Regions from separate parts of the Streptosporangium heterodermiicola genome, predicted to be linked through region 2. Evidence: riboswitches for the same ligand, from Rfam matches in the RefSeq annotation. Region 2 holds a riboswitch; the other holds the start of a gene.
The links. A riboswitch is a leader RNA that binds a small molecule or an ion and turns the genes downstream of it on or off. The one in region 2 is predicted to bind glycine.
Positions count from the first base shown of each region.

Region 1: linked by a shared signal. The riboswitch ahead of gcvT (glycine cleavage system aminomethyltransferase GcvT) and the one ahead of gcvP (aminomethyl-transferring glycine dehydrogenase) in region 2 are both predicted to bind glycine.

Region 1 is NZ_JBPJSR010000006.1:252,668-268,171, forward strand. Features, by position in the region: gene ACSC1Q_RS15955 (FadR/GntR family transcriptional regulator) at 1-98, opposite strand, end outside; gene ACSC1Q_RS15960 (glutamine synthetase family protein) at 186-1,529, shown strand; gene ACSC1Q_RS15965 (aldehyde dehydrogenase family protein) at 1,532-2,878, shown strand; gene ACSC1Q_RS15970 (3-oxoacyl-ACP reductase) at 2,884-3,648, shown strand; gene ACSC1Q_RS15975 (LacI family DNA-binding transcriptional regulator) at 3,765-4,784, opposite strand; gene ACSC1Q_RS15980 (gamma-glutamyl-gamma-aminobutyrate hydrolase family protein) at 5,184-5,879, shown strand; glycine riboswitch at 5,953-6,051, shown strand; glycine riboswitch at 6,052-6,146, shown strand; gene gcvT (glycine cleavage system aminomethyltransferase GcvT) at 6,180-7,271, shown strand; gene gcvH (glycine cleavage system protein GcvH) at 7,268-7,657, shown strand; gene ACSC1Q_RS15995 (L-serine ammonia-lyase) at 7,730-9,106, shown strand; gene ACSC1Q_RS16000 (hypothetical protein) at 9,316-11,457, shown strand; gene ACSC1Q_RS16005 (DUF6286 domain-containing protein) at 11,685-12,344, opposite strand; gene ACSC1Q_RS16010 (amino acid deaminase/aldolase) at 12,494-13,687, shown strand; gene ACSC1Q_RS16015 (hypothetical protein) at 14,024-14,545, opposite strand; gene ACSC1Q_RS16020 (DUF3618 domain-containing protein) at 14,666-14,998, opposite strand; gene bcp (thioredoxin-dependent thiol peroxidase) at 15,111-15,504, shown strand, end outside.
Region 2 is NZ_JBPJSR010000025.1:34,715-50,218, forward strand. Features, by position in the region: gene ACSC1Q_RS36220 (sugar phosphate nucleotidyltransferase) at 1-1,068, shown strand, start outside; gene ACSC1Q_RS36225 (double zinc ribbon and FHA domain-containing protein) at 1,420-1,932, shown strand; gene ftsR (transcriptional regulator FtsR) at 1,959-2,609, shown strand; gene ACSC1Q_RS36235 (bifunctional nuclease family protein) at 2,689-3,159, shown strand; gene ACSC1Q_RS36240 (MerR family transcriptional regulator) at 3,304-3,924, shown strand; glycine riboswitch at 3,940-4,032, shown strand; gene gcvP (aminomethyl-transferring glycine dehydrogenase) at 4,215-7,070, shown strand; gene ACSC1Q_RS36250 (hypothetical protein) at 7,196-7,978, shown strand; gene ACSC1Q_RS36255 (hypothetical protein) at 8,102-8,452, opposite strand; gene ACSC1Q_RS36260 (alpha/beta hydrolase family protein) at 8,559-9,191, shown strand; gene ACSC1Q_RS36265 (DUF5999 family protein) at 9,198-9,389, opposite strand; gene ACSC1Q_RS36270 (TetR/AcrR family transcriptional regulator C-terminal domain-containing protein) at 9,796-10,419, opposite strand; gene ACSC1Q_RS36275 (hypothetical protein) at 10,617-11,018, shown strand; gene ACSC1Q_RS36280 (isochorismatase family protein) at 11,306-11,965, opposite strand; gene ACSC1Q_RS36285 (isochorismate synthase) at 12,017-13,267, opposite strand; gene ACSC1Q_RS36290 (2,3-dihydro-2,3-dihydroxybenzoate dehydrogenase) at 13,288-14,055, opposite strand; gene ACSC1Q_RS36295 (MbtH family protein) at 14,466-14,675, shown strand; gene ACSC1Q_RS36300 (RNA polymerase sigma factor) at 14,877-15,504, opposite strand, start outside.

The DNA.
Region 1 (15,504 bases), on a different contig from region 2:
AGTTTGACGACCTGGAGCAGGCGCTCCACGGTCTCCTCGAACGCGTTGCCCGCGCGCACCGGCCGCAGCACGGCGGTCAACCGCGACACCTCGTCCAATTATCCCCTCCGGCCCTTGACAAGGCTCCCCCCGCTACACGTCAATGGTCTGACACTAGCCCAATAGAACCCCGACGAGGAGGGCATGTGGACGTCACCGAGCTCCACGACGAGGTGCGGGCAGGGCGGATCGACACCGTGCTGCTGGCGGTCGTCGACATGCAGGGCCGCCTCCAGGGGAAACGCCTGTCGGGACGTTACTTCGTGGAGGAGGTGCTGGGGCACGCCTCCGAGGGCTGCAACTACCTGCTCGCGGTCGACGTCGACATGAACACGGTCGAGGGGTACGCCATGTCGTCGTGGGAGCGCGGATACGGCGACTTCGTCATGAGGCCCGCCATCTCCACCCTGCGCCGCGTGCCGTGGCAGGAGGGGACGGCCCTGGTGATGGCCGACCTGGTCTGGGAGGACGGCTCCGACGTGACCGCCTCGCCGCGCCAGATCCTGCGGCGGCAGCTCGCCCGGCTGGACGAGCGGGGCTGGGGCGCCTTCGTCGGGACCGAGCTGGAGTTCGTCGTCTTCGACGACACCTACGAGGACGCCTGGCGCCGCGGCTACCGCGACCTGACGCCTTCCAACCTCTACAACGTCGACTACTCCCTCCTCGGCACCGCCAGGGTCGAGCCGCTGCTGCGCAGGATCAGGCTCGGCATGGAGGGCGCGGGCATGTACGTCGAGTCGGCCAAGGGCGAGTGCAACCTCGGCCAGCACGAGATCGCCTTCCGCTTCGGCGAGGCCCTGTCCAGCTGCGACAACCACTCGATCTACAAGAACGGCGCCAAGGAGATCGCCTCCCAGGAGGGCATGGCGATCACCTTCATGGCCAAGCCGAACCAGCGCGAGGGCAACTCCTGCCACATCCACATCTCGCTCAGGGACGCGGGCGGCGAGCCGGTCATGTCCGGCTCCGGGCCGAACGGCCTGTCGGCGACGGGACAGCACTTCATCGCCGGGCAGATCGCGCTGATGCGCGAGCTGACCCTGCTGTACGCGCCCAACATCAACTCCTACAAGCGGTACGTGCCGGGCAGCTTCGCCCCCACCGCGGTCAAGTGGGGCGTGGACAACAGGACGTGCGCGCTGCGCCTGGTCGGCCACGGCCCCTCGCTGCGGATCGAGAACCGGGTGCCCGGCGGTGACGTCAACCCCTACCTCGCGGTCTCGGCGCTCGTCGCGGCCGGGCTGTACGGCATCGAGAACGAGCTGCCGCTTGAGGACGCGTTCACGGGGAACGCCTACTCGTCGGGCGCGGAGACGGTGCCGAGTACGCTGCGGGGCGCGCTGGAGCTCTGGGAGGGCTCCGAGTTCGCGACGGCCGCCTTCGGGGAGGACGTCGTGGCGCACTACGCGAACAACGCCCGGGTCGAGCTGGCCGCCTTCGACGCGGCGGTGACCGACTGGGAGCTTTTCCGGGGATTCGAACGGATGTGAATGTGAAGATCATCAACCCGGCGACGGAAGAGGTCGTCGCCGAGGTCGAGATGGCGGACGCCGCCGAGACCGACCGGGCCGTGGAGCGTGCCAGGCGGGCCTTCGCGACCTGGCGGGACGTCGGCCCGGGAGACCGGGCCCGGCTGCTGCGCCGTTTCGCCTCGCTGGTGCGCGAGCACGCCGAGGAGCTGGCCCTGCTGGAGGTCGCCAACTCCGGGCACACGATCGGCAACGCCCGCTGGGAGGCGGGCAACGTCGCCGACGTGCTCGACTTCTACGCGGGGGCGCCCGAGCGCAACCACGGCCTGCAGATCCCGGTGCCCGGCGGGCTGGACGTCACCTTCAGGGAGCCGCTGGGCGTCGTCGGCGTGATCGTGCCGTGGAACTTCCCGATGGTCATCATGACCTGGGGGCTGGCCCCGGCGCTGGCCGCGGGCAACACCGTGATCGTCAAGCCCGCCGAATGGACCCCGCTCACCGCCCTGCGGGTGGCCGAGCTCGCCCTGGACGCCGGTCTGCCCGAGGGGGTGTTCCAGGTGCTGCCGGGGGCCGGGGAGGTGGCGGGCGCCCGGCTGGTCGAGCACCCCGGCGTGGCGAAGATCGTGTTCACCGGCTCGACCGAGGTCGGCAAGGAGATCGCCGCCGTCTGCGCCGGGCAGGTCAAGCGGCTCACCCTGGAGCTGGGCGGCAAGAGCGCCAACGTGGTCTTCGCCGACGCCGACCTGGAGAGGGCCGCGGCGACCGCGCCGTACGCGGTGTTCGACAACGCGGGCCAGGACTGCTGCGCGCGCTCCCGGATCCTGGTCGAGCGCTCGGTCCACGACGAGTTCCTCGCGCGGTTCGGGGAGGCGGTGCTGGGCGTCAGGGTCGGTGACCCCCGCGACGAGGCCACCGAGATGGGCCCGCTGATCAGCGCCGAGCACCGGGAGCGGGTCGCCTCCTTCGTCACCGGGCCGCCCCACCTGCGGGGCACCTGCCCGCCGGGGCCGGGGTTCTGGTTCCCGCCGACGGTCCTGACGCCCGGCTCGGCGGACGACCGGGCGTTCACCGAGGAGATCTTCGGGCCCGTGGTGTCGGTGGTGCCGTTCGACGACGAGGCGGACGCCGTGCGCATCGCCAACGACACCCCGTACGGCCTGAGCGGGTCCATCTGGACCCGTGACGTCGGCCGGGCGCTCCGGGTGGCGAGGGCGGTCGAGGCGGGCAACCTCAGCGTCAACTCGCATTCGAGCGTCCGCTACTGGACCCCGTTCGGCGGTTTCAAGCAGTCGGGACTCGGCCGCGAGCTGGGCCCCGACGCCCTGTCAGCGTTCACCGAGATCAAGAACGTCTTCATTTCCGAGGAGTAGTAGCGATGCTGCGTTTGCAGGACCGGGTCGCCGTCATCACCGGCGCCGGAAGCGGGATCGGCCTGGCCACCGCGCGCCGGTTCGCCGAGGAGGGCGCCCGCGTCGTGTGCGTGGACCTGGACGAGGCGACCGGTTCCAAGGCCGCCGACGAGGTCGGCGGGCTGTTCGTGCGGGCCGACGTGACCAGCGAGGACGACGTCGCCCGCGCGTTCCGGACGGCGTTCGACACCTACGGCAGCGTGGACATCGCGTTCAACAACGCGGGCATCTCGCCGCCGGACGACGACTCGATCCTGGAGACCGGCATCGACGCCTGGCGCCGGGTCCAGGAGGTCAACCTCACCTCGGTCTACCTGTGCTGCAAGCACGCCATCCCGTACATGCGGCGGCAGGGCAAGGGGTCGATCGTCAACACCGCGTCGTTCGTGGCCGTGATGGGGTCGGCGACCAGCCAGATCTCCTACACCGCGTCCAAGGGCGGGGTGCTGGCCATGTCCCGCGAGCTGGGAGTGCAGTTCGCCCGCGAGGGCATCCGGGTGAACGCGCTGTGCCCGGGGCCGGTGAACACGCCGCTGCTGCGGGAACTGTTCGCCAAGGATCCCGAGCGGGCGCAGCGCCGCCTGGTGCACATCCCGGTGGGCCGCTTCGCGGAGGCGTCCGAGATCGCCGCCGCGGTGGCATTCCTCGCCTCGGACGACGCGAGCTTCATCACCGGCTCGGAGTTCCTGGTGGACGGCGGCATCTCCGGCGCGTACGTCACCCCGTTCTGAACACCGGCGACGGGCGTCCCCGCACGGGCGCGCCGCGCGTCACCGGCCTCACTCCTTGCCGACCGGCGTCCGGCACACCCGTGCCGTACGCCGGCCCGTGCCCGCGACGACGCCCGTCACCGGTGTCCCGGCACGCCCGTGCTGCCGCGCGGGGTGAGCCTGGCCGTCTCGGTCTGGACGCCGGTGACGTGCTCGCCGGCGATCAGCGCCAGCAGGCTCCGCGCGGCCCGCGCCCCGTACTGGGGGATGTCCCTGCCGAGAGCGGTCAGTGCCGGTCGCACCACCTGGGAGAGGGGCGAGTCGTCCCAGGCCACGAGGGACAGGTCCGCGGGCACCTCCAGCCGCATCTCCTGCGCGACGGAGAGCCCGGCGACGGCCATGATGTCGTTGTCGTAGACGATCGCCGTCGGCCGGTTCGCGGTGCTGACCAGCCGACGGGTGGCCCGCGCGCCCTCCTCGCCGGTGTAGTCCGTGTGCACGATGGAGTGGCCGGTGAGGCCGAGCCCGTCGCACGCGGCGGTGAAGGCACGGTCGCGCAGGACGGTGTGCACCAGCGCGGGCAGCCCGGCGACCCTGGCGATCCGGCGGTGGCCGAGCGCGGCGAGATACTCCACCGTCTCCCGCATGGCCGCGCCGTCGTCGGACCAGACGGGGGCGAGCGAGCCGGTCTCCGACGGGTGGCCGATCACCACTGCCGGCAGGTCGAGGTCCTCGATCTCGGGGACGCGCGGGTCGTCGAAGTGCAGGTCGACCAGGATGACGCCGTCGACGCGGCCCTCTCCCCACCACCTGCGGTACACCTCCGCCTCCTGCGCGTGGCCGGTCACCATCTGCAGGAGCAGGGCGTAGGAGCGGGCCGACAGCTCGCTCTCGATGCCGCTGATCAGCTCCATGAAGAACGGTTCCATCCCCAGGACCCGTGCCGGGCGGCACACGGTCAGGCCGACGGCGCGGGCCCGTGCCCCGTTGAGGGCGCGCGCGGCGCTGTTGGGCTGCCAGCCGATCTCCCTGGCGATGGCCTTGATGGTGTTCCTTCGCGCCTCCGACACGCCCGGACGGTCGTTCAGCGCGTAGGAGACCGCGACCTTGGACACCCCCGCGCGACGAGCGATGTCGGCGATCGTCGGTCGCTTCACGAGACCTCCACCTGAACCGGTTACCCGACGCGTTCCCGCTGCGCACCCTACTACGCGCGTCCCGGCCCCCGGCGATCTCCATGGCGGCCGGCGACCCGCCCTGAACAGCGGCCATGGCCGGACGCCCGTGCCCGCGACGAGACCGGGAGCGGTGACTCCCGAACCGCCTTCTCGGCGGCGGATTCGCTTAACCACTTAACCCTCGCCGCGTGCCTCTCCGCCGCCCGCGCCCCGGCGGCCCCCGGCGGCCCCCGGCGGCACGTCGTTCCGCCCCGGCCGGTAACGTGCGGGGAGGGCACCGGGCCGGGCACGATCGGCACCATGGGTACGAGGGGTACGAGGGGTACGAGGGGTACACGGTGCCAGGACCTCGGTGGAAGCACGGCGAAACAGGAGATCATGTCCCGTCCCGTCATCGGTATCACCTGTTACGTCGAGCCCGCGCGCTTCACCGTCTGGGAGACCACGACCGCGCTCCTGCCGTACGACTACGTCGACCACGTGGCCCGCGCGGGCGGGCAGCCGGTGATCCTGCCCCCGGCGGGCGACCCCGCGACGCTGGTGGAGCGCCTGGACGGGCTCGTCCTGGCCGGTGGCGGGGACGTCGGCCCGGAGCGGTACGGGCAGGAGCCGCACGAGCGGACCGGCTACGTCCGGCCGTTCCGCGACGACGCGGAGCTGGGGCTGGTCCGGGCGGCGCTGGAGCGCGGCCTGCCCTTCCTGGGCGTCTGCCGGGGCATGCAGGTCCTGAACGTCTCGCTGGGCGGCACCCTCCACCAGCACCTGCCCGACGTGGTCGGCCACCCGGGACACGCCCCGGCCCCCGGCCACTACGGCAGGATGCCGGTGTGGCTCGCCCCCGGCAGCCGGGCCTCGAAGATCTTCGGGGCCGAGACCGTGGACGTGGCCCACTACCACCACCAGGCCCTCGACCGCCCGGCCCCGGGCCTGACGGTGACCGCCCACGCCGAGGACGGCACGATCGAGGCCGTAGAGGTGGACGACCACCCCTTCGCCGTCGCCGTCCAGTGGCACCCCGAGACCGACGACGAGTCGGCCCTGTTCGAGGCGCTGGTCCGGCACGCCGCCCCCTGACCGGCACGGATCGGGGGGACGAGGGGATTTCGCTCGGCCGGTGCGGGCGGTTAGGCTGGCCGCTGACACCGATGATTCCCGTGCGGGAGAGCGTCCTGACATCCAGGCCAGGACCCCTGAAGGAGCAAGCCCTCCCCGCGAACCTCTCAAGGCAAAGGACCGTGCGGGTAGGTGCCCTCTGGAAAGCAGGTCCCACGACCTCGCCGAAGGTGAAAATCCGGTAAAACCCGGATGAAACTCTCAGGCACCCACGACAGAGGGGGAGGATGCTCTCATCTGTCCCTTGTCTGAGGTGCGCACATGTCCCGACCTACGCCGCTGCGCGGCGTGCACGAGTCCCTCGGCGCGACGCTGACCGACTTCGCGGGCTGGCTGATGCCGCTCCGCTACGGCAGCGAGTCGGCCGAGCACAACGCGGTCCGCCAGGCGGCCGGCCTGTTCGACCTCTCCCACATGGGCGAGATCTTCGTGACCGGGCCGCAGGCCGCCGAGGCCCTCGACCACGCCCTGGTCGGTCACCTCTCCGCGCTGGAGCCCGGCCGCGCCCGCTACACGATGATCGTCGACGCCGAGGGCGGCGTGTTGGACGACCTGATCGTCTACCGGCTCGCCCCCGCCGAGTTCATGGTCGTCGCCAACGCCTCCAACTACCCGCGGGTGGCCGCCGAGCTGACCGGCCGCGCCAAGGGCTTCGACGCCGCGGTGGACGACCGCTCCGAGCGGTACGCGCTGGTCGCGATCCAGGGCCCGCGCTCCGCGGAGATCCTCGGCGCGCTCACCGACGCCGACCTCGACGGGCTCAGGTACTACGCCGGACTGCCCGCCGTCGTCGCGGGCCGCGAGGCCCTCATCGCCCGTACCGGCTACACCGGCGAGGACGGCTTCGAGCTGTTCGTCGCGTCCGGGGACGCGGAGCCGGTCTGGGCCGCCCTCACCGAGGCGGGCGCCCCGCACGGCCTCATCCCCGCGGGCCTGTCCGCCCGCGACACCCTCCGGCTGGAGGCCGGGATGCCGCTGTACGGCAACGAGCTGTCGTCCGCGCTCACCCCGTTCGACGCCGGGCTCGGCCGTGTGGTGAGGTTCGACAAGCCGGGCGACTTCGTCGGCCGGGCCGCCCTCGAATCCCGCAGAGACGTCCCGCCGTCCCGCCGCCTGGTCGGTCTGGTCGCGACCGGCCGCAGGGTGCCCCGGCACGGGTACCCGGTGGTGGTCGCCGGTGACGGCACGGTCGTCGGCGAGGTCACCAGCGGGGCGCCCTCCCAGTCACTGGGCAGGCCCATCGCGATGGCCTACGTGGACAACGGCCTGTCGTCAGGACTGGCCGTCGACATCAGGGGCAGCCACGAGCCGGTCGAGGTCGTCGCACTGCCCTTCTACAGGAGGAAAAAATGAGCAGCATTCCCGAGGACCTGCACTACACCAAGGAACACGAGTGGATCTCCGGCATCGATGACGGCCTCACCCTCACCGTCGGCATCACCGCCTACGCCGCCGAGGCGCTGGGCGACGTGGTCTACGTGCAGGTGCCCGAGGTCGGCTCGACCGTCGCCTCCGGTGACGCGGTCGGCGAGGTCGAGTCGACCAAGTCGGTGAGCGACATCTTCGCGCCGGTCGCCGGCGAGGTCGTCGAGGTCAACCAGGCCGTCGTGGACGACCCCTCGCTGGTCAACAGCGACTCCTACGGCGACGGCTGGCTGTTCCGCGTACGTCTTGAGGGCTCCGCCGACGACCTGCTGTCGCCGGAGGAGTACGCCGCGCTCACCTCGGGTGAGTCCTAAGCCTCTCCCCCCTCGCGTCACGGCCACGCGTGTCCCCGGGCGCGCGTGGCCGTCCACGCTGGAAGGATTCAGATGACGATCAGCGTCTTCGATCTCTTCAAGATCGGAATCGGCCCGTCCAGCTCGCACACCGGCGGCCCGATGGCCGCCGCCCACAAGTTCGCCCGCGGCCTCGACCAGGACGGGCTCCTGGAGAAGACCGCCCGGGTGAGTGCCGTCCTGTACGGCTCGCTGGGCCTGACCGGCAAGGGCCACGGCAGCGACAAGGCCGTGCTGCTCGGCCTGTCGGGCGAGAAGCCCGAGCTGGTCGACGTCGACACGGTCGACGAGCGGCTCGCCGCCATGCGCGAGTCCGGCACCCTCTCCCTGTACGGCTCCCGCGAGATCCCCTTCGTCATCGGCGAGGACCTCGTCTTCGAACGCAAGATCTCACTCCCCGGCCACCCCAACGGCATGCGCTTCACCGCGCTGTCCGAGTCCGGCGAGACGATCCGCGAGAAGGTCTACTACTCGGTGGGCGGCGGCTTCGTCGTCGACGAGAACGCCACCGGCGCCGACCGGATCAAACCCGACGACACCGTCCTGCCGTACCCCTTCACCACGGCCGCGGAACTGCTCGCCCAGTGCGCGGAGACCGGGCTGTCGATCTCCGGGCTGATGCTGGAGAACGAGCGGGCGTTCGGCCGCACCGAGGCCGAGATCCGCGACCGGCTGCTCGTCCTGTGGCGGGTCATGAGCGAGTGCGTGCGGCGCGGCATCGGCAAGGAGGGCGTGCTGCCCGGCGGCCTGAAGGTCCGCCGCCGCGCCCACCAGCTCCACCGGCAGCTGCGCGGCGAGTCGCCGGAGAAGGACACGCTGCAGACGATGGACTGGGTCTCGCTGTTCGCCCTCGCCGTCAACGAGGAGAACGCCGCCGGAGGCCGCATCGTCACCGCGCCCACCAACGGCGCCGCGGGCATCATCCCGGCCGTGCTCACCTACTACGACCGCTTCACGAAGGACTCCGACGACGAGGGCGTGATCCGCTTCCTGCTGACCGCGGGGGCGATCGGCGTGCTGTTCAAGGAGAACGCCTCCATCTCCGGCGCCGAGGTCGGCTGCCAGGGCGAGGTCGGCTCGGCCTGCTCGATGGCCGCCGCCGGGCTCACCGAGGTGATGGGCGGGACCCCGGAGCAGGTCGAGAACGCCGCCGAGATCGGCATCGAGCACAACCTGGGGCTGACCTGCGACCCGATCGGCGGCCTGGTGCAGATCCCGTGCATCGAGCGCAACGCGGTCGCCTCGATCAAGGCCATCGCCGCCGCCAGGATCGCGATGCGCGGCGACGGCCGCCACTTCGTCTCTCTGGACAAGGCCATCAAGACGATGCGCGACACCGGCCGCGACATGCTCGACAAGTACAAGGAGACCAGCCGGGGCGGGCTCGCGGTCAACGTCATCGAGTGCTGAGCGGGCACGGGACGACCGAGGCGCCGGGGGCTCCCGGCCGCCCGAGTCTCTGACGCGAAGAACCACGGGTCACCGACCGGCGCGCGAGGAGAGTCACGGGCCCCTGGGAACATACAACCCGATCACCAACAAATTTCGCATCACGTGCAAGACCCTCCGATCCCACGCCTATGCTGGGTGGCCATGTGCGCGGGACTCGGGAGGTCGCGGTGGTAACGGGAACGCACCCGGCAAGCCGTTCCCGTCGCTCCCAGCGCCCCGCGAAACCCTCCCTCCCCCTGCGGGCGCTCCGCTTCCTCCGGTCGCACTGGCTCTTCATCACCGCCCTGCTGGCGGGCGGCGGCCTGCGGGTCCTCGCCATGCTCGGCTACCGGCCCGCCCTGTGGTTCTGGGCCGACTCCTTCGTCTACCTGAACGCGGGGCTCGACCCCCGCCCCCTGGAGTCCCGCCCGGCGGGCTACGCGCTGTTCCTGTGGATTCTCAAGCCGCTGTCCAGCGTCCCCGCGGTGGTCGCGGTGCAGCACCTGCTCGGACTGGCCGTGGCCGTCTGCGTCTACCTGCTGCTGCGCAGGCTGGGCGGGCTGCCCGGATGGGGCGCGACACTCGCCGCGCTGCCGGTGCTGCTGGACGCCTACCAGCTCCAGCTCGAACACCTCGTCATGGCGGACCTGCTCTTCCAGTTCCTGGCGGTGCTGGCGGTCACGCTGCTGCTGTGGCGGCGGCGCCCCGCGGTTTGGGTCGCGGCGCTGGCCGGGGCGCTGCTCGCCGCGGCGACCGTCACCCGCACGATCGGGCTGCCGCTGATCGCCGTGGCGCTGGTCTGCATGCTGATCCGCCGGGCCGGGTGGCGGGCGGTCGTCGCCGCGACGCTGGCCGCCGCGATCGGCCTGGGCTCGTACGCCACCTGGTTCAGGGCCGAGCACGGCAACTTCGGGCTGACCAGGGGGAACGCCTTCCTCTGGGCGCGGACGATGACCTTCGCCGACTGCGACAGGATCCACCCTGCCGGTCCCGAGGCGGCCCTGTGCCCCGTCGAACCGCTCGGGCAGCGCGCGGCGCCGCCGACCTACATCTGGGACGGCGACTCGCCGCTGAACAAGGTCAAGGGCAGCTGGGCCGAACGCGACGCGCTCGCGGGCGCCTTCGCCACCCAGGCGATCCTGGCCCAGCCGTTCGACTTCCTGCGGGCGGGCCTGGACGACGCGGCCCACATCTTCGACTGGAACCGGCGCGTCTACCCGGCTCCCGGGCCGCAGAGCGCCTACGTCTTCCCCGACACCGTGCGGCCCTTCTCCCCGGGGGCCGCCTCGCAGGGAAAGACCGCCGAGCAGCTGACCGTGGCCTACCAGGGCTCGTCGGGGGCGCCGGTGATGGCCGAGCCGTACGCGGGCTGGCTGCGCGGCTACCAGGAGTACGGCTTCGTGCGGGGCCCGTATCTCGCGGTGATCCTGCTGGTCGGCCTGGTCGGCGTGCTGATGCGGCTGCGGCGGCTAGGCGGCGCGGTGCTGCTGCCCTGGGCGGCGGGGACGATGCTGCTGATCCTGCCGCCCTTCATCGCGGCCTTCGACCACCGCTACGTCATCCCCGCCCTCCCGCTGGCCTGCCTCGCCGCCGGACTGGCCTTCGGGGTCAGGCACGAGGAGAACGCCCCCGAGGCGGCGGCCGTCGCGCCGGACGAGGATCCGCCGTACGAGGACCCCGGCGGCGAGGACCCGTCGTACGGCCCGACGACCGACCGTCCGGTGTACGCGAGCCCCATCGGGGAGACGGGGTACGGGCCGTACGACGAGCGGGGGTACCGGGACGCGGCGCACGAAAGCACCGGGTACGGAAGCACCACGCACGGAAGCACCGGCTACGGAAGCACCGGGTACGGGGACACCACATACGGGACCACCGCGTACGGGGACACGGCGGAGCGGCCGATGTACGGCGCGACCGGCGAGCGGCCCGCGTACGGCACGACGGCCGAACGGCAGGCGTACGGCGTCACCGGCGAGCGGCCGGGGCCGGCGTACGGCGCGACCGGCGAGCGGCCCGCGTACGGAGGGACGGGCGAGCGGCCGGGGTTCGGGAGGTCAGCGGCGGCGGACGTGCAGGCGAACCACCACGCCGAGTTCTACCTCCCCGAGCGCCCGTCGGACCTTCCCCACCGCGTCCCTGTTCAGCCGGGCCACGAGTTTGCCGACATCGGCCGCGGGCGCGCAGGCGACCCCGATGCGCAGCCGCTCGTGCCGTATGTACCTGACGCGGACACGGGTGAGCCCTTCGACTTCTTTAAGAGCAACCCCGAGCATGGCGGTCCCCGTCCCGGTCCGCCTGCCCCACCGCCCCCATCCCAGGGCGTGTAGCAGCCACCGCACCGCCAGGAGGGCGAGCGCCACCAGCAGCAGCGCGACCAGCCAGCCCAGCCACGGATGCGCGGCCAGCCAGCCGGGGAACCCCTTGCGCACGAGCCTGGCCCCGGGCGACTGCCCGGGGAGGTCACCGCGTCCTCGCAGGAAGGCGTAGAGCCCCGCGGACGCCAGCGCCGTCCCGGTGACGGCCAGGCCGATCCGGTTGCCCGGATAGGGCCTCATCACGCCTTCTTCCTGCGCAGCCTCACGACGACGTCACCCGCGCACATCGCGCCCAGCCCGGACAGCCGGTCGCCCACCGCGGCGCCCACCCGGCGCAGCACGGGCCCGGTGCGCTCGGCGTCGGTGAACACGGTGACCTCGACGATCCGCGACGTGAGCCGGACCCGGGCCCCGTTCACCTCGTCCACCGTCTCGGCGGCCTCCCGCAGCGTGCGGCGGAGCCCGGACCTGGTGATGCCGATCACCATGTGCGGGTCCCCCGACTCCAGCGGCACCAGCCGGGTCCGTCCCGGCAGCGCGGCGAGGACGAGCATCACCAGGCCCGCCGCGATGGCGAGCGTCGACGCGGCGAACGTGGCCGGATCCGACCAGTTCCACGCGCCGGCGCCGTTGACGAGCCGCCGGTAGGGCACCCGCGCGACCGGCGACTCCATGAGCATGCCCACCGTCACCGAGGCCGAGACCACCAGCACGGCGGACGCCGCCAGGGCAGCGGGGACGCCGGCGGGGGTCCTGCCCGGCCGCAGCAACCGTACCGACCTGCGCCGGACGTCCTGGAACTGCTCGGCCGCCGCCTTGCCTCCCGAGCCCCCGGTGGTGGTCCCCGCGCCGCCGGTGCCTCCCGAGCCCGCCAGGATGTCCTGGAGAGTAGTCGTCATTCGGTCATGTGTACGCGTTCGGGCAGGACCGGGGCGGGGATCAACCACCCACTTACGCGATCTTGGAACCCTCCTGGCGGGAGCATTGACCACCCGTCCGGCAACGTGAATATCACTCATATTCGCTGGGGCCGGGTTATCCTGCGGACATGGACGACCGCCAGCGCTACGACCGGGCCACAGCGCACCTCGATCCCCCCTTCGCCGTCCTCGACCTGCCCGCCCTGCGCGCCAACGCCGAGGCGATGGCCCGCCGGGCCGACGGCAAGCCGATCAGGGTCGCCAGCAAGTCCGTCAGGTCCCGCGCCGTGCTCGAACGCATCCTCGCCATGGACGGCTTCACCGGGATCATGGCCTTCACCCTCCCCGAGGCCCTCTGGCTCGCCTCCACCGGGATGCGGGACGTGCTGGTCGCGTACCCCACCGTCGACCGCGCCGCGCTCGCCGAGCTGGCCGCCGACCCGGTCGCGGCGCGAGAGATCACGATCATGGTGGACCACACCGAGCACCTGGACCTCGTCGAGTCCGCCGTCTCCGGGGTCCGCGACCGCCACGAGATCCGGCTCTGCCTGGACGTCGACGCGGGCTACCTCGCCTTCGGCGGCCGGTTCAGGGCGGGGGTCCGACGCTCCCCCGTCCGCGAGGTCGACCAGGCCGCCGACCTCGCCACCGAGATCGCGAAACGGCCCGGCTTCCGGCTCGCGGGCCTGATGGCGTACGAGGCGCAGATCGCCGGGGTCGGCGACGACGCTCCGGGCAACCCCGCCCTCACCCGGGCCGTACGCCTCATGCAGGCCCGCTCCCGGCGCGAGCTGATCACGCGCAGGGGCCGGATCGTCCAGGCCGTCCGCCAGGTCACCGACCTGGAGTTCGTCAACGGCGGCGGCACCGGCAGCATCGAGAAGACCACCAGGGAGAGGGCCGTCACCGAGATCGCCGCCGGATCCGGCTTCTTCCATCCCCGCCTGTTCGACTTCTACCGGGGATTCACCGGCCGGCCCGCCGCCCTCTTCGCCCTGCCCGTCGTACGCCGCCCCGCTCCCGGCGTCGTCACCGTCCTCGGCGGCGGCTACCCCGCCTCCGGCGCCCCCGGCGAGAACCGGCTGCCCCAGCCCTACCTGCCGTGCGGGCTGCGCTACGACTCCGACGAGGGAGCCGGAGAGGTGCAGACCCCCCTCATCGGGCAGGCCGCCGAGGACCTGCGCGCCGGTGACCGCGTCTGGTTCCGGCACGCCAAGGCGGGCGAGCTCTGCGAGCGCTTCGCGAGCCTGCACCTGATCGACGGGGACGAGGTCGTGGACGAGGTCCCCACCTACCGCGGCGAGGGCCGCACCTTCCTCTGACCCCTGCCCCCTCCGGCGAACCCGTGGCCGGGAGCGACGGGAACCCCGGGATCCGTGGCCGGGAGCGCTCGGTGTCGTCGCCGGGAACGGCGAGAACTTCGGGGGGCACCCTTCTCGAACCCGGCACCGCCCGGGACACGAGAACAGACCCGGCACCGCCCGGGACACGAGAACGAAACCGGCACCGCTTGGAACACAAGAACAGACCCGGCACGCGAAACGGGCACCCGCCGCTACCCCGGCGAGTGCCCGTTCCTGCCACATCTCAGCCCCTGCCCCCGGACGACGGCCCGCGGTGTGCTCCCGCGCCCGGGGGGACCGGACCTCCGAGGGGTCTCAGAAGCCCAGGTTGAGCTCTTTCCACCTGCTGCAGCTGGAGGTCGACGAGCTCCGGTACTTGACCTGGCAGGTCTTGACCCGCACCTCACTGACATCGTGCGCCGTGACGCGGAAGCGCTTGGTGTCGTCGTAGCTGCACAGCCTGACGCGCTTGACGACGTCCCAGTCCTCGTCGCCGGACGAGATGACCTGGACCTCGGTGTAGGCGCAGCGACCGCCCTGGCGGAGGGTGCGCCTGTCACCGTCGTACAGTTCGCCCGTCAGCCTGAACGTGTTGTCCTCCTCCTCGTCGCCCTCGACCGAGTACTCGGCCTCCAGCGTGGCCCGGCCGTTCCTGGACTCCTGCTCGAAGCTGTCGTCGAAGTCACGCGCCGACGCGGACGCCGAGGAACCCGAAGACACCGAGGACACCGAGGACGCGGTCGACGCCGATGTCGCGGCGAAGGCGGCCGGAGCCACGGTCAGCATGAGACCGGTGGTGGCGCCCACCGCGATCGCGGCTCGAATGATGTTTTTCATGGATTTACCCCTCCCTTTCACCTACTGCGATGTTCCGCGCGCAGGAAAAAGGTCACATGAGTAAACCCCTACTCAATTCGGAGCCGCCGATCGGACATCGGCCACGTTCGAAACCCCCGGTCAGCGACGACGGCGCCGCCACAACACGACCACCGCGCCGAGCGCCAGCACCGCGCCCACCCCGATCAGGATCGGCGCCAGGTCCGGCCGGTCGTCCGCCCACAGGTTCTCGGGCTCGCCGGCGAGCTTGACCGGCTTCGGCCCCGCCACCCCGCCCACCAGGTCGCCGACCTGGGCGACGAGATGCTCCGCGTTCGCCCTGACCTTCGCCACACCACGTGCCGCGACCCGCTTGGGGCTCACCCGGTCCGCGATGGCGTCCACCGTCTGGGCCAACTCCGCGCGCGTGCGCTCGATCTGCCGCTCCAACTCCGCGGGATCGGTGTCCGCCATGGCTCTCCCCTCCCTACTCCTTGACATCGATCAGTCTGTCAGGTCCCACCCGCCCACGACACTTCGGACAGGCCGGTAAGTTGACCGGGGAACCATTCCTCGGAGGAACACCATGAAACTCGAGCCGGGCGACGCCGCCCCGGACTTCACGCTTCCCGCCGCCGACGGCACGACCGTGTCGCTGGAGGCACACCGCGGCAAGCGCGTCATCCTCTACTTCTACCCCGCCGCGATGACCCCGGGCTGCACCAAGCAGGCCTGCGACTTCCGCGACAGCCTCGCCTCACTGACCTCGGCCGGGTTCGCCGTGCTCGGCGTCTCGAAGGACGGCCCCGCCAAGCTCGCCAAGTTCGTCGAGCACGACGCCCTCACCTTCCCGCTCCTGTCCGACCCCTCCCTTGAGGTCCACAAGGCCTACGAGGTGTACGGGGAAAAAACGATGTACGGCAAGACGACCGTCGGGGTCATCCGCTCCACCTTCGTCATCGACGCCGACGGCAAGGTCG
Region 2 (15,504 bases):
GGCGACCCGCAGAGCGTCGACATCGTCTTCATGGACGAGCAGGGCGCGGACCTGTCGCCGGCGGCCCAGCGCAAGCTGGACCGGGTCTTCTCCCGGCAGGAGTTCCGCCGCGCCTTCCCCGGGGAGATCGCCGAGCTGAGCTTCCCCGCCAGGGCGGTGGAGGACTACACGCACGAGCTGCTGCGCCTGGTCGACATCAGCGGGGTGCGCGACGCCGACATGAAGGTCGTGGTCGACTGCGCGGGGGGCACCTCCTCGCTGGTGCTGCCCAGCCTGCTCGGCCGGGTCGGGGTGGACGTGCTGACCGTCAACAACCGGCTGGACGACGCCTCGCCCACCGAGACCCTCGCCGAGCGCCGCCGCGACCTGCAGCGCCTGTCGGAGCTCGTCAGCTCCTCCAGGGCGGCCTTCGGGGTGCGCTTCGACCCGGTGGGGGAGCGGGTCGCGCTGGTGGACGAGAAGGGCCAGCTGATCAGCGAGGAGCGCGCCCTGCTGGTGGTGCTCGACCTGGTCGCCGCCGAGCGGCGCGGCGGCAGGGTGGCGCTGCCGGTCACCACCACCCGGGTGGCCGAGCAGGTCTGCAGGTTCCACGGCGTCCAGGCCGAGTGGACCTCCACCGCGATCGACGCCCTCACCGCCGCCGCCAGGGGGCCAGAGATGATCTTCGCGGCCGACGGGCGCGGCGGTTTCATCGTGCCCGAGTTCGGCCCCACGGTGGACGGCCTGGCGGTGTTCCTGCGCCTGCTGGGCCTGGTCGCCAGGACCCGGCTCTCGCTCAGCCAGATCGACGCCAGGATCCCCGAGGCCAAGCTGCTGCGCCGGACCGTGCCGACCCCGTGGGCGGCCAAGGGCGCGGTGATGCGCTCGGTCATCGAGGCCGCCGAGCACTACCGCATCGACACCACCGACGGGGTGCGGGTCGTCGCCGAGGACGGCAGCTGGACCCTGGTGCTGCCCGACCCGACGGAGGCGGTCACCCACCTGTGGGCCGAGGGCTTCGACGTCGACTCCGCGCAGACCCTGATCGAGCACTGGGCGCGGGTGGTCGAGGAGGCCGCGGGCGGCTGACGGGCCCCGACCCTGGCCCCGGCGCCGGTTCCCGCCGGTGCGCCGGAGGAGCAGGGGAGGCCGGGAACGGGGCCCGGGGAGGGCGCGAGGGCGCGGGAAAGGGGCCTGGGCGGGGGCTCCGGGCCGAGTGGTTGCCACAAACACAGCGCGGCGCCATGGACCGGGGACAGTGCCCCACTGTAACTTTGTCACCGACCGTACCCGCGGTTCAGCGTCAACCTTGACCTTCGCGCCTCATCACTGTATGTTGCGGCATTCGCAGTCCGAGAAAACACTTGAGAAGCGAAGAAGCGAGGCGCGCATCACTGAGCACCGTTGCCGCGTCTTCGCGGTAGGAGGCCGAGCCGATCGATGCCGAGCGTCTACTGCACGCAGTGCGGTCATGCCAATCCTGAGGATGCCCGTTTCTGTTCACGATGCGGGTCGCCGCTTACCAAAGCCGAGACCCCCGGAGACAGCACATCGACGATCTCCCTCTCCGGGATCGAGGCCTACGAGGCGGAGACAGGTGAGACGCTTCTCGCCGAACGGCAGGCCGTCGAGCAGTTGCCCCCGGGCACCGCGCTGCTGGTCGCGATGCGCGGCCCCAACGCCGGCAGCCGGTTCCTGCTCGACAGCGACCTCACCACCGTGGGCCGCCACCCCGAGAGCGACATCTTCCTCGACGACATCACGGTCTCGCGCCGCCACGTGGAGTTCTACCGGCGCGGCGGCGGGGTCTTCACCGTCCGCGACATCGGCAGCCTGAACGGCACGTACGTGAACCGCGAGCGCATCGAGGAGGTCCCGCTGTACGGCGGGGACGAGGTGCAGATCGGCAAGTTCCGCCTCGTCTTCCTCACCCGCGGCGCCGCTGGAGGATGATGAGCTCGCAGGCCGCTCGTGCGCACATGAGCATCGGGGAGGTGCTCGCTCTCCTGCAGGGCGAGTTCCCCGACGTCAGCATCTCCAAGATTCGTTTCCTGGAGGGCGAGGGGTTGATCGAGCCGGAGCGCAGTCCCTCCGGTTACCGCAAGTTCACCTACGCCGACGTCGAGCGGCTGCGTTACATCCTCAGCGAGCAGCGTGACCGCTACCTGCCGCTGCGCGTCATCAAGGACCATCTGGAGGCGGCCGACCGCGAGGAGCGCCCGGCCGCCAGGCCGCGCGCCGTCCCCGACGACGCGCCCCCCGAGGTCCGGCTCACCCGTGAGGAGCTGCTCGCCGCCGCCGAGCTCGACGAGGAGACCCTCGCCGAGCTGGAGGACTACGGCTTGCTGGCCGCGGTGGCCCGCTACTACGACGCCGAGGCGCTGGCGGTGGCCCGCAGCGTCGGGGCCCTCGCCGCCTTCGGCCTGCGGGCCCGCCACCTGCGGGCCGTCAAGGCCGCCGCCGAGCGCGAGGCGGGGCTGGTCGAGCAGGCCGTCGCCCCGCTCCTGCGCCGCCGCGGCCCCGGCGCCATCGACCAGGCCGACGAGACGGCCAGGGAGATCTCCGGTCTGCTGCTGGAATTGCACGCCTCTCTGCTGCGTTCCGGCGTTCGTGGGGCCCTGGGCCGGTGAGAACCTGACCAGGCACTCGTACCCCCACGAGTGTTACGTTGAACAAACCGGTCGGAATCCAGCGAAGACGGAGCAGCCCGTGTTGCAGATGGAGGTCGTGGGCGTTCGAGTTGAGATGCCCTCCAACCAGCCGATCGTCCTGTTGAAAGAGACGCATGGGGAGCGTTACCTACCTATCTGGATCGGCATGACGGAGGCCACGGCGATCGCCATGGCCCAGGCCGAGGAGCCACCACCCCGGCCGCTCACCCATGACCTGTTCCGCGACGTGCTCGAAGGGCTGGGAGTCCGGCTGAGCACGGTCAACATCGTCGCCCTGCGCGACGGCATATTCTTCGCGGATCTCGTGTTCTCCAACGGGGTCGAGGTGAGCGCGCGCCCCTCGGACTCGATCGCCTTGGCACTTCGCACCGGCGCCCGTATCTTCGCGAGTGAGGACGTGGTCCGGGAGGCCGGGGTGATCATCCCCGACGACCAGGAGGACGAGGTGGAGAAGTTCAGGGAGTTCCTTGACACGATCACGCCCGAGGACTTCGGCCGCGCGGGGTAGGAATTTCGGTGCATTTACGCTTCACGACGCGCCGGGTGGGGTCGTTGACTGGACTTGGCCCCAGTCCTACGGTGCAAGTGAAACCCGCGGTCGTGCGTAAACCCCCAGATCAGGCCGTGGGATGAGAGAAAGCCGGAGGTCCGCGTGGCGGTCAGCAGCGGCGAGGGTAGAAACGCCGATCAGGATGACCCGGAACGGCGCCAGTCGGCACGTCAGCGCGCGGGTGAAGAGGGTCTGCTGTTCGACGGGCAACCGGTGAGGGTGCCCGCCGACATCGGCTACCGCGGTCCCACGGCCTGTTCCGCGGCCGGCATCACCTACCGGCAGCTCGACTACTGGGCGCGCACCGGCCTGGTCGAGCCCACCGTGCGAGCCGCCCACGGCTCCGGCTCCCAGCGGCTTTACGGCTTTCGCGACATCCTCGTCCTCAAGGTCGTCAAGCGGCTCCTCGACACCGGCGTCTCCCTCCAGCAGATCCGCATCGCCGTGCAGCACCTGCGCGACAGGGGCGTCAACGACCTGGCCGGGATCACCCTGATGAGCGACGGGGTGAGCGTCTACGAGTGCACCTCGCCGGACGAGGTCATCGACCTGCTCCAGGGCGGTCAGGGCGTCTTCGGCATAGCTCTGGGACGGGTGTGGCAGGAGGTGGAGGGCTCCCTCGCGGATCTACCGGGCGAACGTGCGGAGTCGGGCGACGGCCCTTTAGGAGGTCATCAGGCCGATGAGCTGGCCCGCCGTCGCAGAGCACGACGAACCGGGTAAACTCGGACCTGCCACTGACCCTGTGCGGGAGAGACCCCGACCGCGATCGGGGCGCCGAAGGAGCAACCTCCCCGGAATCTCTCAGGCACCCGGTACCGCACGGACGAGGCAACTCTGGAAAGCAGGCGCGCTCGCCAGGCGCGACTCACCGACGGTGCAAGCCGCCCGAAAAGGGGCAGGTGAAGCTCTCAGGTCACGACCCGGCACGACGGTCGTGATGACAGAGGGGGAGACCAGGCATACGCCCGCGCCCAGCGCCGGTCTCCACCCCGTCCCGGGAGGTTTCACCAATGACCGACCTGTCATCGCTCAGCGAACTCGGCTCCCCTCCGTTCGTGACCCGCCACATAGGGCCGGACGACGCAGGCCAGACCCGGATGCTGGAGGCGGTCGGATTCGCCTCCGTCGCCGACCTGGTCGCGGTGGCCGTGCCCGAGGCGATCCGCTCCTCCGAGCGGCTCAGCCTTCCCCCGGCGGCCGGGGAGTCCGAGACCCTCGCCGAGCTGCGGGTCCTCGCCGGGCGCAACACCGTGCTCACCTCGATGATCGGCCTCGGCTACCACGACACGATCACCCCGGGCGTCATCCGCCGCAACCTCCTGGAGAACCCGGGCTGGTACACCGCGTACACGCCCTACCAGCCGGAGATCTCCCAGGGCCGGCTGGAGGCGCTGATCAACTTCCAGACCGTCGTCTCCGACCTGACCGCCCTCGACGTCGCCGGGGCCTCCCTGCTGGACGAGGCGACCGCCGCCGCCGAGGCGATGACCCTGGCCCGCCGCGCGGGCCGCGGCCCCTCGAAGGTGTTCGTGGTGGACGCCGACGCGCTGCCGCAGACCAAGGCCGTGCTGCGCACCCGCGCCGAGCCGCTCGGCATCGAGCTGGTCGAGAGCGACTTCGCCGGGGAGCTCCCCGAGTGCTTCGGGGTGCTCGTGCAGTACCCCGGCGCCAGCGGCAGGGTCCGCGACTTCCGCGCCATCGCCGACGCCGCCCACGCGCGCGGCGCCCAGGTGGTCGCCGCCGCCGACCTGCTGGCCCTCACCCTGCTGGCCGCGCCGGGCGAGCTCGGCGCCGACATCGCGGTCGGCTCCTCGCAGCGCTTCGGCGTCCCGCTCGGCTTCGGCGGCCCGCACGCCGCCTACATGGCGGTCCGCGACGGCCTCCAGCGCCAGCTGCCCGGCCGCCTGGTGGGCGTCTCCCAGGACGCCGACAGGCGCCCCGCGTACCGGCTCGCGCTGCAGACCCGCGAGCAGCACATCCGCCGCGAGAAGGCCACCAGCAACATCTGCACCGCGCAGGTGCTGCTCGCCGTGATCGCCGGCATGTACGCCGTCTACCACGGCCCCGAGGGCCTGCGCAGGATCGGCCGGCGCACCCACCGCTACGCCGTCGTGCTCGCCGAGGGCCTGCGCCAGGGCGGTGTCGAGGTCGTGCACGACACCTTCTTCGACACCGTGCTCGCCAGGGTGCCCGGCCGGGCCGCGAAGGTCGTCGCCACGGCCCGCGACAACGGGGTGAACCTGCGCCTGGTCGACGCCGACCACGTGGGCGTCACCTGCGACGAGAAGACCGAGCTCCTGCACCTGGAGCAGGTCCTGGCCGCCTTCGAGATCAGCGGCGCCGTGCTCGCCGACCTCGACGCCGCCGCGCACGACGCGCTGCCCGCCGCGCTGGCCCGGGTCAGCGACTATCTGACCCACCCGGTCTTCAACAGCCACCGCTCCGAGACGGCGATGCTGCGCTACCTGCGCAGGCTCCAGGACAAGGACATCGCGCTCGACCGGTCGATGATCCCGCTGGGCTCCTGCACCATGAAGCTCAACGCGACCACCGAGATGGAGCCGATCACCTGGCCGGAGTTCGCCGGGCTGCACCCGTACGCGCCCGAGGACCAGGCCGCGGGTTACGTCGAGCTGATCGGGGAGCTGGAGCGCTGGCTGGCCGAGGTGACCGGCTACGACGCCGTGTCGCTCCAGCCGAACGCCGGATCCCAGGGCGAGTTCGCCGGGCTCCTGGCGATCCGCGCCTACCACACCGCGCGCGGCGAGTCGGGCCGCGACGTCTGCCTCATCCCCTCGTCCGCGCACGGCACCAACGCCGCGAGCGCCGTGATGGCGGGCATGCGCGTGGCCGTGGTCGCCTGTGACGACCAGGGCAACGTGGACGTCGACGACCTCGTCGCGAAGATCGACAAGCACCGCGGGCAGCTCGCCGCGATCATGGTGACCTACCCGTCCACGCACGGCGTGTACGAGGAGACGATCGTCCGGATCTGCGAGCTGGTGCACGAGGCCGGCGGGCAGGTCTACGTCGACGGCGCCAACCTCAACGCGCTGGTCGGCCTGGCCAGGCCGGGGGAGTTCGGGGCGGACGTCTCCCACCTGAACCTGCACAAGACCTTCTGCATCCCGCACGGCGGCGGCGGCCCCGGCGTCGGCCCGGTCGCGGTCCGCGCCCACCTGGCCGACTACCTGCCCGGCCACCCGCTGCGTGAAGGCACCGCGGTCGGCCCGGTCTCGGCGGCCCCGTACGGCTCCGCGGGCATCCTGCCCATCTCCTGGGCCTACATCCGGATGATGGGAGCCGACGGCCTGAAGGCGGCCACCGAGCAGGCCATCCTGTCGGCCAACTACCTGGCCCGCAGGCTCAGCCCCCACTACCCGGTCCTCTACACCGGCCGCGGCGGCCTCGTCGCCCACGAGTGCATCGTGGACCTGCGCCAGATCACCAAGGAGACCGGGGTGACGGTCGACGACGTGGCCAAGCGCCTCATCGACTACGGCTTCCACGCCCCGACCATGTCCTTCCCGGTGGCCGGCACGCTGATGATCGAGCCGACCGAGAGCGAGGACCTGGCCGAGCTCGACCGGTTCTGCGAGGCGATGATCGCGATCCGCGAGGAGATCGCGAAGGTCGCCTCCGGGACGTACGACAGGACCGACAACCCGCTGCGCAACGCCCCGCACACGGCCGACAGCCTCGTCGCCGACGAGTGGGCCCACCCCTACGGCCGCACCGAGGCGGCCTACCCGCTGCCGTCGGTGCGCGAGGGCAAGTACTGGTCGCCGGTCCGCCGCATCGACCAGGCCTACGGCGACCGCAACCTGGTCTGCTCCTGCCCTCCCCTGGAGGCGTACGAGGACTGATCGCCGCGGGGGCGCGCCGGGACCGGAGACCCGCGCGAACCTCGATATTCGCGGGGAATGCGACGGGACGGAGGGCGCCCCGAGTCGTTAGGCTCGGGGCGTCTCCGTATCCGGAAGGATCATGCATGCCTGAGGTGGACACCCGTCCCTTGGACACCGCGCGAAGACTGGCCGAGTCGGGGGACCTCGACGGCGCCGCCGCGATCTTCGCCGAGCTGGCCGCCGATCCCGGCGAGCCCGACCGGGCCCAGGCCGCGGTGGGGCTCGCGGTGGTGCTGGAGGAGAGCGGGGACGTCGCGGGCTCACGCGCGGCCGCGCGCACCGCGCTGGCGACCGGGCACCCGGAGTTCGCCGCCCAGGCCGCCTGCCTGCTCGCGGGGAGCTTCGAGCGGGAGGGCCTGGCCGACCAGGCCCGCGCCGCCTGGCAGGCCGCGCTGGGCGTCGGCCACCCCGCCTACGTCCCGCTGGCGCACATGGCCCTCGCCAGGCTCGCCACGGGCGAGGAGGACGCCGAGCGGTCGCTGCGCGACGCGCTGGCCACCGCCGACCCGGAGATCGCTCCTCGGGCCGCTCAGCGGCTGGCGGAGGCGTTCCTGGAGGAGGGGGAGCCGGGGGAGGCCGCCCAGGTGCTCCTGGAGGCGCTCGCGGTGCCCGACGCGGGCGAGGTGGCGAGGCTGCGGGTGATGCTCGGCATCGCCCATCTGGAGCTGGCGTGCGCGGAGTTCTCCGGCGCGATCGAGGAGGGCGGCGACGTCGAGACCGGCGCGCTGGCCATCGAGCTCCTGGCCCGCACCCTCCCGCTCAGGGGACGCGACGAGGACGCCGAGCGGGTGTGGCGCTACGGCCTGGACAGCGCCGACGAGGATCTCGCCGGCGAGGTCCGCCTCCGCCTCGACCGGGACCTCTGACCCCGGGGGCGTGGCGTCCGTCGTGCCCGACCCGGGACCTCCGGCCCGGGGGCGCGGAGCGCGGGCGTGGCGCCGGTCGTGCCCGTGGGAGACGGCCGCGCGGATCCGGGGGCCCGGCGGATGTCAGTCGCGCTCGCGCCAGCGGCTCAGGGCGTGGGCGAAGTTGATCGCCACGATCCCGCCCCAGGCCAGCAGCAGCCCCGCGGTGCCCGCGTTCTGCGCCGCGATGGCGGTCAGCGGGATCCCGATGCCCATCGAGCCGAGGGCGATCGGGATCGAGCCGTTCGAGTTCTTGCGCGGCCTGACACCCGGCGCCCCGGCGGCGTGCATCTCGGCGCGCACCCGGTGGGCGATGGTCGCGTCCAGGCGTGACACGAACGACTCGATGAGGGCGGTCTCGTACTCGGGGCCGAGGTCGCGGCGGGCCTCGACGGTGGCGCGCATGTCCTGGCGGATATCTTGATAGTCCTGCACGCTTCGATTCTTCCTTCCGGCCGGTCGCCGGGCATCAGTCAATAGGAGGAGATCCATGTCCGCCTCCGGGTCATCCCCCCGCACGCCGGGATCCGGGCTTCCGCCCGTGGAGATCGCGACCCCGCACGGCCCGGCGCTGGTGGAGATCGACGAGGTGGCCGATCCGCGCTTCCTGCTGGTGCTCACCCACGGCTCGGCCGGGGGAGTGGACGCCCCGGACCTGCTCGCCGTACGGGACGCCGTGACCGCGATCGGCGGCACGGTCGCGCGGGTGCTCCAGCCGTTCCGGATGCGCGGGGCCCGCGCGCCGGGGTCGGCGGTCAAGCAGGACGAGGCGTGGGAGACGCTGGTGGCCCGGCTGCGCGGGCGCTACCCGGGGCTGCCGCTGGCGCAGGGCGGGCGGAGCAACGGGGCCCGGGTCGCGTGCCGCACGGCGGGGAGGGCCGGGGCCCGCGCGGTCGTCGCGCTGGCGTTCCCGCTGCACCCGCCGGGGAAGCCGGAGCGGTCACGCGCCGGGGAGCTGCGCGCGGCGGGTGTGGACGTGCTGGTGGTGAACGGAGACCGTGACCCGTTCGGCGTGCCCGAGGCGGCGGACGCCGCGCGCCTGGTGGTGCTGCCGGGAGAGGGTCACGACCTCGGGAGGGATCCCGCCAGGGTGGGCGAGGTGGTCGCCGAGTGGCTCGGCACGAGGATGCCGCCTGGCTCGGTGGACCCGCTCAGCGTGACCGGCCGGATGTGACGAGCGTCAGACGACGCCGGCCAGTGGCCGGTGCGGCTCGATGACGGCACCGTCCGGGAGGAGCTCGCCGGTGTCGTCGAACAGCACCACACCGTTGCAGAGCAGGCTCCAGCCCTGCTCGGGGTGGGCCGCCATGGTGCGGGCGGCTTCGCGGTCCAGCGCGTCCGCGGACGGACAGGACGGCTCGTGCGGGCACATCGGCGTGCCTCCGGATCTCTCGTGTCGGCTCGCCCGGTCACGCCGGGCACGGGTAGGCATCGGACATCCGGCGGCACCGTCACCGATGGGTCTCCGTTCCCACGTATGACGGGGACGAGCATCTGAATGTTGATATATGGCCATGCGGCCCCTAACAGAACGAGGGCCGCACATCAAGCAGATCAAGTGTGCGATCGATCGCACCTCGGCGACATAGCCCGTTAGGACTGTTTGAGAACTGGTCGAGGGTCAGTCCATCAGGGCTTTGTCAGGGGATGTGACCTATAACACAGGATGCCTCATATAAGGATATTCGACCAAGTGCGACACGCCGCCCGGCGGGTAAACGATCGGTTACAACTTGCTGACGTGCGCCGATCCGCGATGTCAAACCCCTGATCGCCCCTTACCGGGTCCGGGGCGTTCCCCGCGCGCCCAGACCGGCCAGGAGGGCGTCCAGCCCGTGTTCGAAGTCGGTGTCCGCCGCCGGGCTGCCGCCTCCCCTGGACGGGGGACGCCAGGGCTCGTCCTCGTCGTCCGGGTCGCCCGGGTCGCCCGGGGGCTCTGCCCAGCCCGACTGCTGCACCTCCACCGCCACCGCCCCGAAGACGTAGGCCCGCAGGGCCCGCACCGCCCCCGCCGGGTCGGCCAGTCCCGCGTCGGCCAGCTGGTCGGTCTGCTCCCTGATGGCGATCGCCGCCCTGCCCCTCGGCGGCTTGGTCAGGGCGAGGGCCAGCACCCCGGGATGCTCCCTCAGCGCGGCCCGGCTCGCCCGGCACCAGGCCCTCGCGCTCTCCTGCCAGCTATCGCCCGGCTCGGCGTGGACGGTGGTGACGTGCTCGGCCAGCGCGTCCATCAGGGCGTCCTTGCCGCGCGGCAGGTGGTGGTAGATGGCCATCGCCTCCACCTGGAGCGCGTCGCCCAGCCGCCGCATCGTCAGGCGCCGGAGCCCCTGGCCGTCGGCGATGTGGAGGGCGGCGTCGATGATGCGCTCCCTGGAGAGCGGGACGGGTGGTCGCTTGGCAGGCATGGGAGGCATCCTGCCACCGTCACCTTACTGCGTAAAGGACGGCGCGCCGGACAGAACGGACGTCCGTCGGTGACACCGCCGTACGACGAGCCGGTCCGTCAGGGTCCGGCTGAGTGTGTGGGGCGGGGGCGGACCGCGTAGGCTACGAGCGGTGATCTGCCGGAGGAGACCCGGCGACCGGCGAGAGAGGGAAGAAGATGGCGTTTTTCCGACCGCGCGTGAGCCGGGAGGCGGAGGTTCGTCACCACGCTGACCAGGAGGTCGGGAAGAGCTTCCCCGAGCTCCTGCGGAAGGCGCGCGAGGCCGAGGCCGACGTGCGCCGGGCGCAGGCCGACGCGGCCCCCGTGCGGGAGCTGCGGGCCGCCGGGCTCGCCTTCGACAAGGCGCTCACCGAGGCCCTGCGCGCGGCCGAGGCCAACCAGCGCGCGACGTTCGGGATCAGGTCGTACGACGACCGGATCCGCCGCCGCAAGGGCAGGTCCACCCCGCGGGGCGCCGAGTGGACCGCCGAGGTCAACCGCCTGCGCACCCTTCGCGAGCAGAACCGGCTGACCGGCATCCCCAGGGTCCCGCGCCCGGTCACCGCCTCCGCCCGCTGATCTTCCTTCCCGCTCCGCCCCGCGGCCTTCGCCCGCGGGGCTGATCCGCTTCCGGCTTCCCGCCTTCATCCGCGGATCCGGCTCGAACGGCTTCCCGCCCTCACCCGCGGACCCGGTTCGAACGGCCTCTCGCCGCCCGTCACGCTTTCCGTGACGGGCGTTCTCGTCGTTCCGGAACGGGGCTCCCGTCCACGCCGTTCAGGCCGTTCAGGCCGAGTCCAAGCCCGTCCGGGCCCGCGTACGCCCTCCCGGGCCCTTCGCCGTCCCGCCCGTCCCGCCCGTCCGGCTCAGCGGGTGGCGTGCGCGGCCGAGGCGGAGAGCAGCCGCCGCACGCGGACGGCGGGCAGGACCGCCGCGCACCGCTCGGCCGCGTAGGTCTGGGCCATCCGGTGGTGCTCGGCGGAGAAGTCGGCCACCCCGTCGGCCACGAAGAACACCTCCACGTCCCCCATGAAGGCGTCGCAGGCCGTCATCAGGCAGCCGATGTGGGCGTAGATCCCGGTGACGATGAGCTGGTCACGGCCCAGGTCGGCGAGCAGGTCGCGCAGCGGGGTGCGGTGGAAGGCGCTGTAGCGCCACTTGGTCAGCCGGATGTCGTCCGGGCCGGGGGCGAGCGGAGTGATGATCTCCTGGGCGCCCGGGTCGGTGCCGACCCCGGCTCCCCAGAAGTCCTCCAGCAGGCCGCGCTGGGCCGAGGTCTGCCCGCCTGGCTGGGCCGAGTACACGACCGGGACGCCGGACTCCCAGGCCGTCTCGCGGAGACCGGTGATCGCCGAGACCAGCTCGACGATCGGCGAGGTCCCCGGCGCGAACGCGTTCACGAAGTGGTTCTGCATGTCGTGGACGAGGAGTACCGCGCGGCGGGCGTCCGGGGTCCAGGAGACGCGGTTGGCGGGCATCTCGTCCTCGCGGGGCATCGGATATGGGGTGATCGCGGGTAAGGCCACGAGTCTCTCCTTCTGCTTTCTCTTCATCTATGGCGTCTCGGCGCGCCGGGGTCACCGGGCGCGGTGTGTTCCGGCGGCCGCCGTGGTCCCGGCGGTCCCGGAGGTCCCGGCGGTCCCGGTGGTCACCGGGTCCGTGCCCAGGTCCGTGCCCAGGTCCAGGTCCACGTCGAGGTCCGGGGCCAGTCCGAGGGCCTGCAGGAGGGTGCGGAACTTCGCGGAGGTCTCGGCCAGCTCCTCCTCGGGGACCGAGCCCGTGACGATCCCGCCGCCGGCGAACAGCCGGATGCCGCCGCCGGTCACCTCGGCGCAGCGGATCGCCACCGCCCATTCGCCGTCCCCCGAGGCGTCGCACCAGCCGACCATGCCGGTGTAGAAGCCCCGGTCGAAGGGTTCGATGCCGGCGATCGCGGCGCGCGCCGCGCCGGTGGGCGTCCCGCAGACCGCGGGGGTGGGGTGCAGGGCGACCGCCAGGTCGAGCGCGGTGGTGCGCGGGTCGGCGAGCCTGCCGGTGATCCTGCTGGACAGGTGCCACATGGTGGAGGTACAGATCAGCGACGGCTCGGCCGGGACGCTCAGCGCCCGGCAGTGCGGTGCGAGCGCGGCGGCCACGGCCTCGACCACGACCGCGTGCTCGTGCTGCTCCTTGGCCGAGCAGAGCAGCGCCGCCGCGCGGCGGCGGTCCTCGGCGCGGTCGGCGCTGCGCGCGGCGGAGCCGGCCAGCGGGTTGGCGACGACGGCGGGCCCGTCCCTGGAGACCAGCAGCTCGGGGCTGGCGCCCACCAGGGTCCGCCCGCCGGGCAGGTCGACGGCGAAGACGTGGCCGTGCGGGTCGCGGACCGCCAGGCGCCGGACCATCGCGGCGACGTCGACCGGCTCCGGCCTCGTCAGCTCCAGCGACCTGGCCAGCACCACCTTCTCCACCGCGCCGGTGCCGAGCAGCTCCAGCACCCGCCGTACGCCCTCCAGGTGCTCCGCGGGGGTGGGGACGGGGGTGATCCGCCATGGCCGGGCGCTCTGGCGGGGAGGAGGGTCGCCGGGGAGGAAGGGGTCGGCCCAGCGGGCCCGTACCGGGGTGACCAGCCGGGCCGAGGCGGGGTCGTCGAACGGGATCGCGCCGAGAACCAGATCGTGGTGCTCGCGTACGCGTTCGGCCAGCTCCCGCATGGTCCAGGCGGGCGCCACCACGTCGGCGACGCCTCCGGCGAGAAGGGTGTGCCGGGGAGAGGAGAAGATCGATGAGGAGCCCGGCCGGTACTCGTCGAGAAGTTCGGTGGCGCTGACCGCCTCGTATGCGATTGTCAAGGCTGACCTTTCGGGGGAGCTCAGGCCCTGAGCGTGGCGCCGCCGTCCACGTACAGGTCTTGCATGGTGATGTGCCGGGCGCGGTCCGAGGCCAGGAAGATCACGGCTTCGGCGACGTCCTCGGGGTCGGCCAGCCGGCCCAGAGGGATGCCCACGCGGTAGGAGGAGGGGTCTCCTTCGAGCACCGCGCGGGGGTCGAACCCCGCCTGCATGGCGGTGTCGGTCGATCCGGGCGAGACCACGTTGCAGCGGATGCCGTGGCGGGCGAGTTCCAGCCCGGCGCACCGGGTGAACATCACCGCGGCGGCCTTGGACGCCGCGTACGCCGCCATGCCGACGCGCGGCACGCCCGCGGCGTTGGAGGCCACGGTCACGATCGTCCCGCCGCCACGGGGGATCATGCGGCGGGCGACGGCCCGGACGGTGTGGAAGACCCCGCCCGTGTTCACCGCGAACACCCGGGCCCAGTCGTCGGTACCGGTCTCGGTCACCGCGCCGGTGTGCAGCACGCCCGCGACGTTGACCAGGATCCCGATCGGTCCCAGCTCGTCCTCGACCTCTCCGACGACCGCGTCCACCTGCCCGGGGTCGGCGACGTCGGCCAGGTGGCGGGCCACCGGCACCCCGCGGTCGTCCCAGGGCCCGTCCCGTACGTCGACTCCGGCCACGACCGCCCCGGCACGGGCGAGGGTCGCCGCGACGGCGGCCCCGATGCCCCCGGCGGCGCCCGTGACGAGGGCCACCGTCCCGGGAAGCCCGGGATGGTCCTGCCGATCGATCACACTCACCTCACAAATAAGTTAGGTTAGCCTTGCCTCACTTACTCCGAATGTCGAAAGTGCGGCGGATAAGAGTCAAAGGTGATCCGGTTCCTGATGATCAGGCATCTTGACATTGCCGTCAATGGGGTGGATTTTAGGGTAGGCTTACCTAATAGGACACTCCGCCCCAGTGGTCTCTCAGGCCACTTCCCCAACGTCGTGACCAGGCACTTCGCTGAGGTGCACGCAGTTATGCCATTTTCGTCTGCCTTTTTCCCACACCCGGACGGTTCCTCGCGTCCGGCGGGAAAACGGTGGTCACCGCCCCCTGGGCGCGCCGGTGGGAAACCCCCGCGCCGCCCGTGCGGACGGCCGGCGCCGGCCGGGAATCCCGGTGCCGGGGCCGCCGCCCGACACGATCACGCTGGAGGTATCCGATGACCAACCCCTTCGACGACGAGAGCGCGTCCTTCGTGGTGCTGGCGAACGCCGAGGGGCAGCACTCGCTGTGGCCCGCGTTCGCCGACGTCCCCCCGGGTTGGGAGATCGTCCACGGCGAGGACTCCCGCGCCGGCTGCCTGGCCCACGTCGAGGGCTCCTGGACCGACATGCGTCCCAGGAGCCTCGTCGCCGAGATGGGCGGCTGATCCCCCAGGACCTTCGAGGGCCGGTACGGGAACCGTCGCCCCGGTTCCCCGTGCCCGGACCCTCGGGGAGGGGCGCTCCGCGCTCCTGCCGGTCTCTCAGGGGGGCACTCCCCGTAGGGGCCGGAACACGGCGAAGGGCGCCACCACGGACCGGGAGGTCTCGCGGTGGCGCCCTTCGTGATGTCCGGACGGCGGGACGGGTCAGCTGGCCCAGTCGAGCAGCGGACGGGTGTTGCTGGGGTGGCGGAGCTTGGAGAGCGACTCCTTCTCCAGCTGGCGGATGCGCTCGCGCGTCAGGCCGAGATACTTGCCGATCTCGTCGAGGGTGTGGGGCTTGCCGTCGACGAGGCCGAAGCGCAGGGCCATGATCTTGGCCTCCCTGGGGGAGAGGTTGCCGAGCACGCCGCGCAGCTGCTCGCCCAGCAGCTGGCGGTCGACGACCTCCGAGGCCTCGGGCGAGTCGACGTCCTCGATGAGGTCGCCGATGGTGGTCTCGCCGTCCTCGCCGATGGTGGCGTTGAGGCTGATCGGCTGGCGGCTGGTGCGCAGCAGCTCCTCGATCTGGTCGGGGGTCTTGTCGAGCTCGGCGCCCAGCTCCTCCGGCGTGGGCTCACGGCCCAGCCGCTGGTGCATGTCACGCTCGACGCGCGACAGCTTGGAGAGCATCTCCAGCACGTGGACCGGCAGCCTGATGGTGCGGGCCGAGTCGGCGAAGCCGCGCTGGATGGCCTGGCGGATCCACCACATGGCGTACGTGGAGAACTTGTAGCCCTTGGTGTAGTCGAACTTCTCCACCGCGCGGATCAGGCCCAGGTTGCCCTCCTGGACC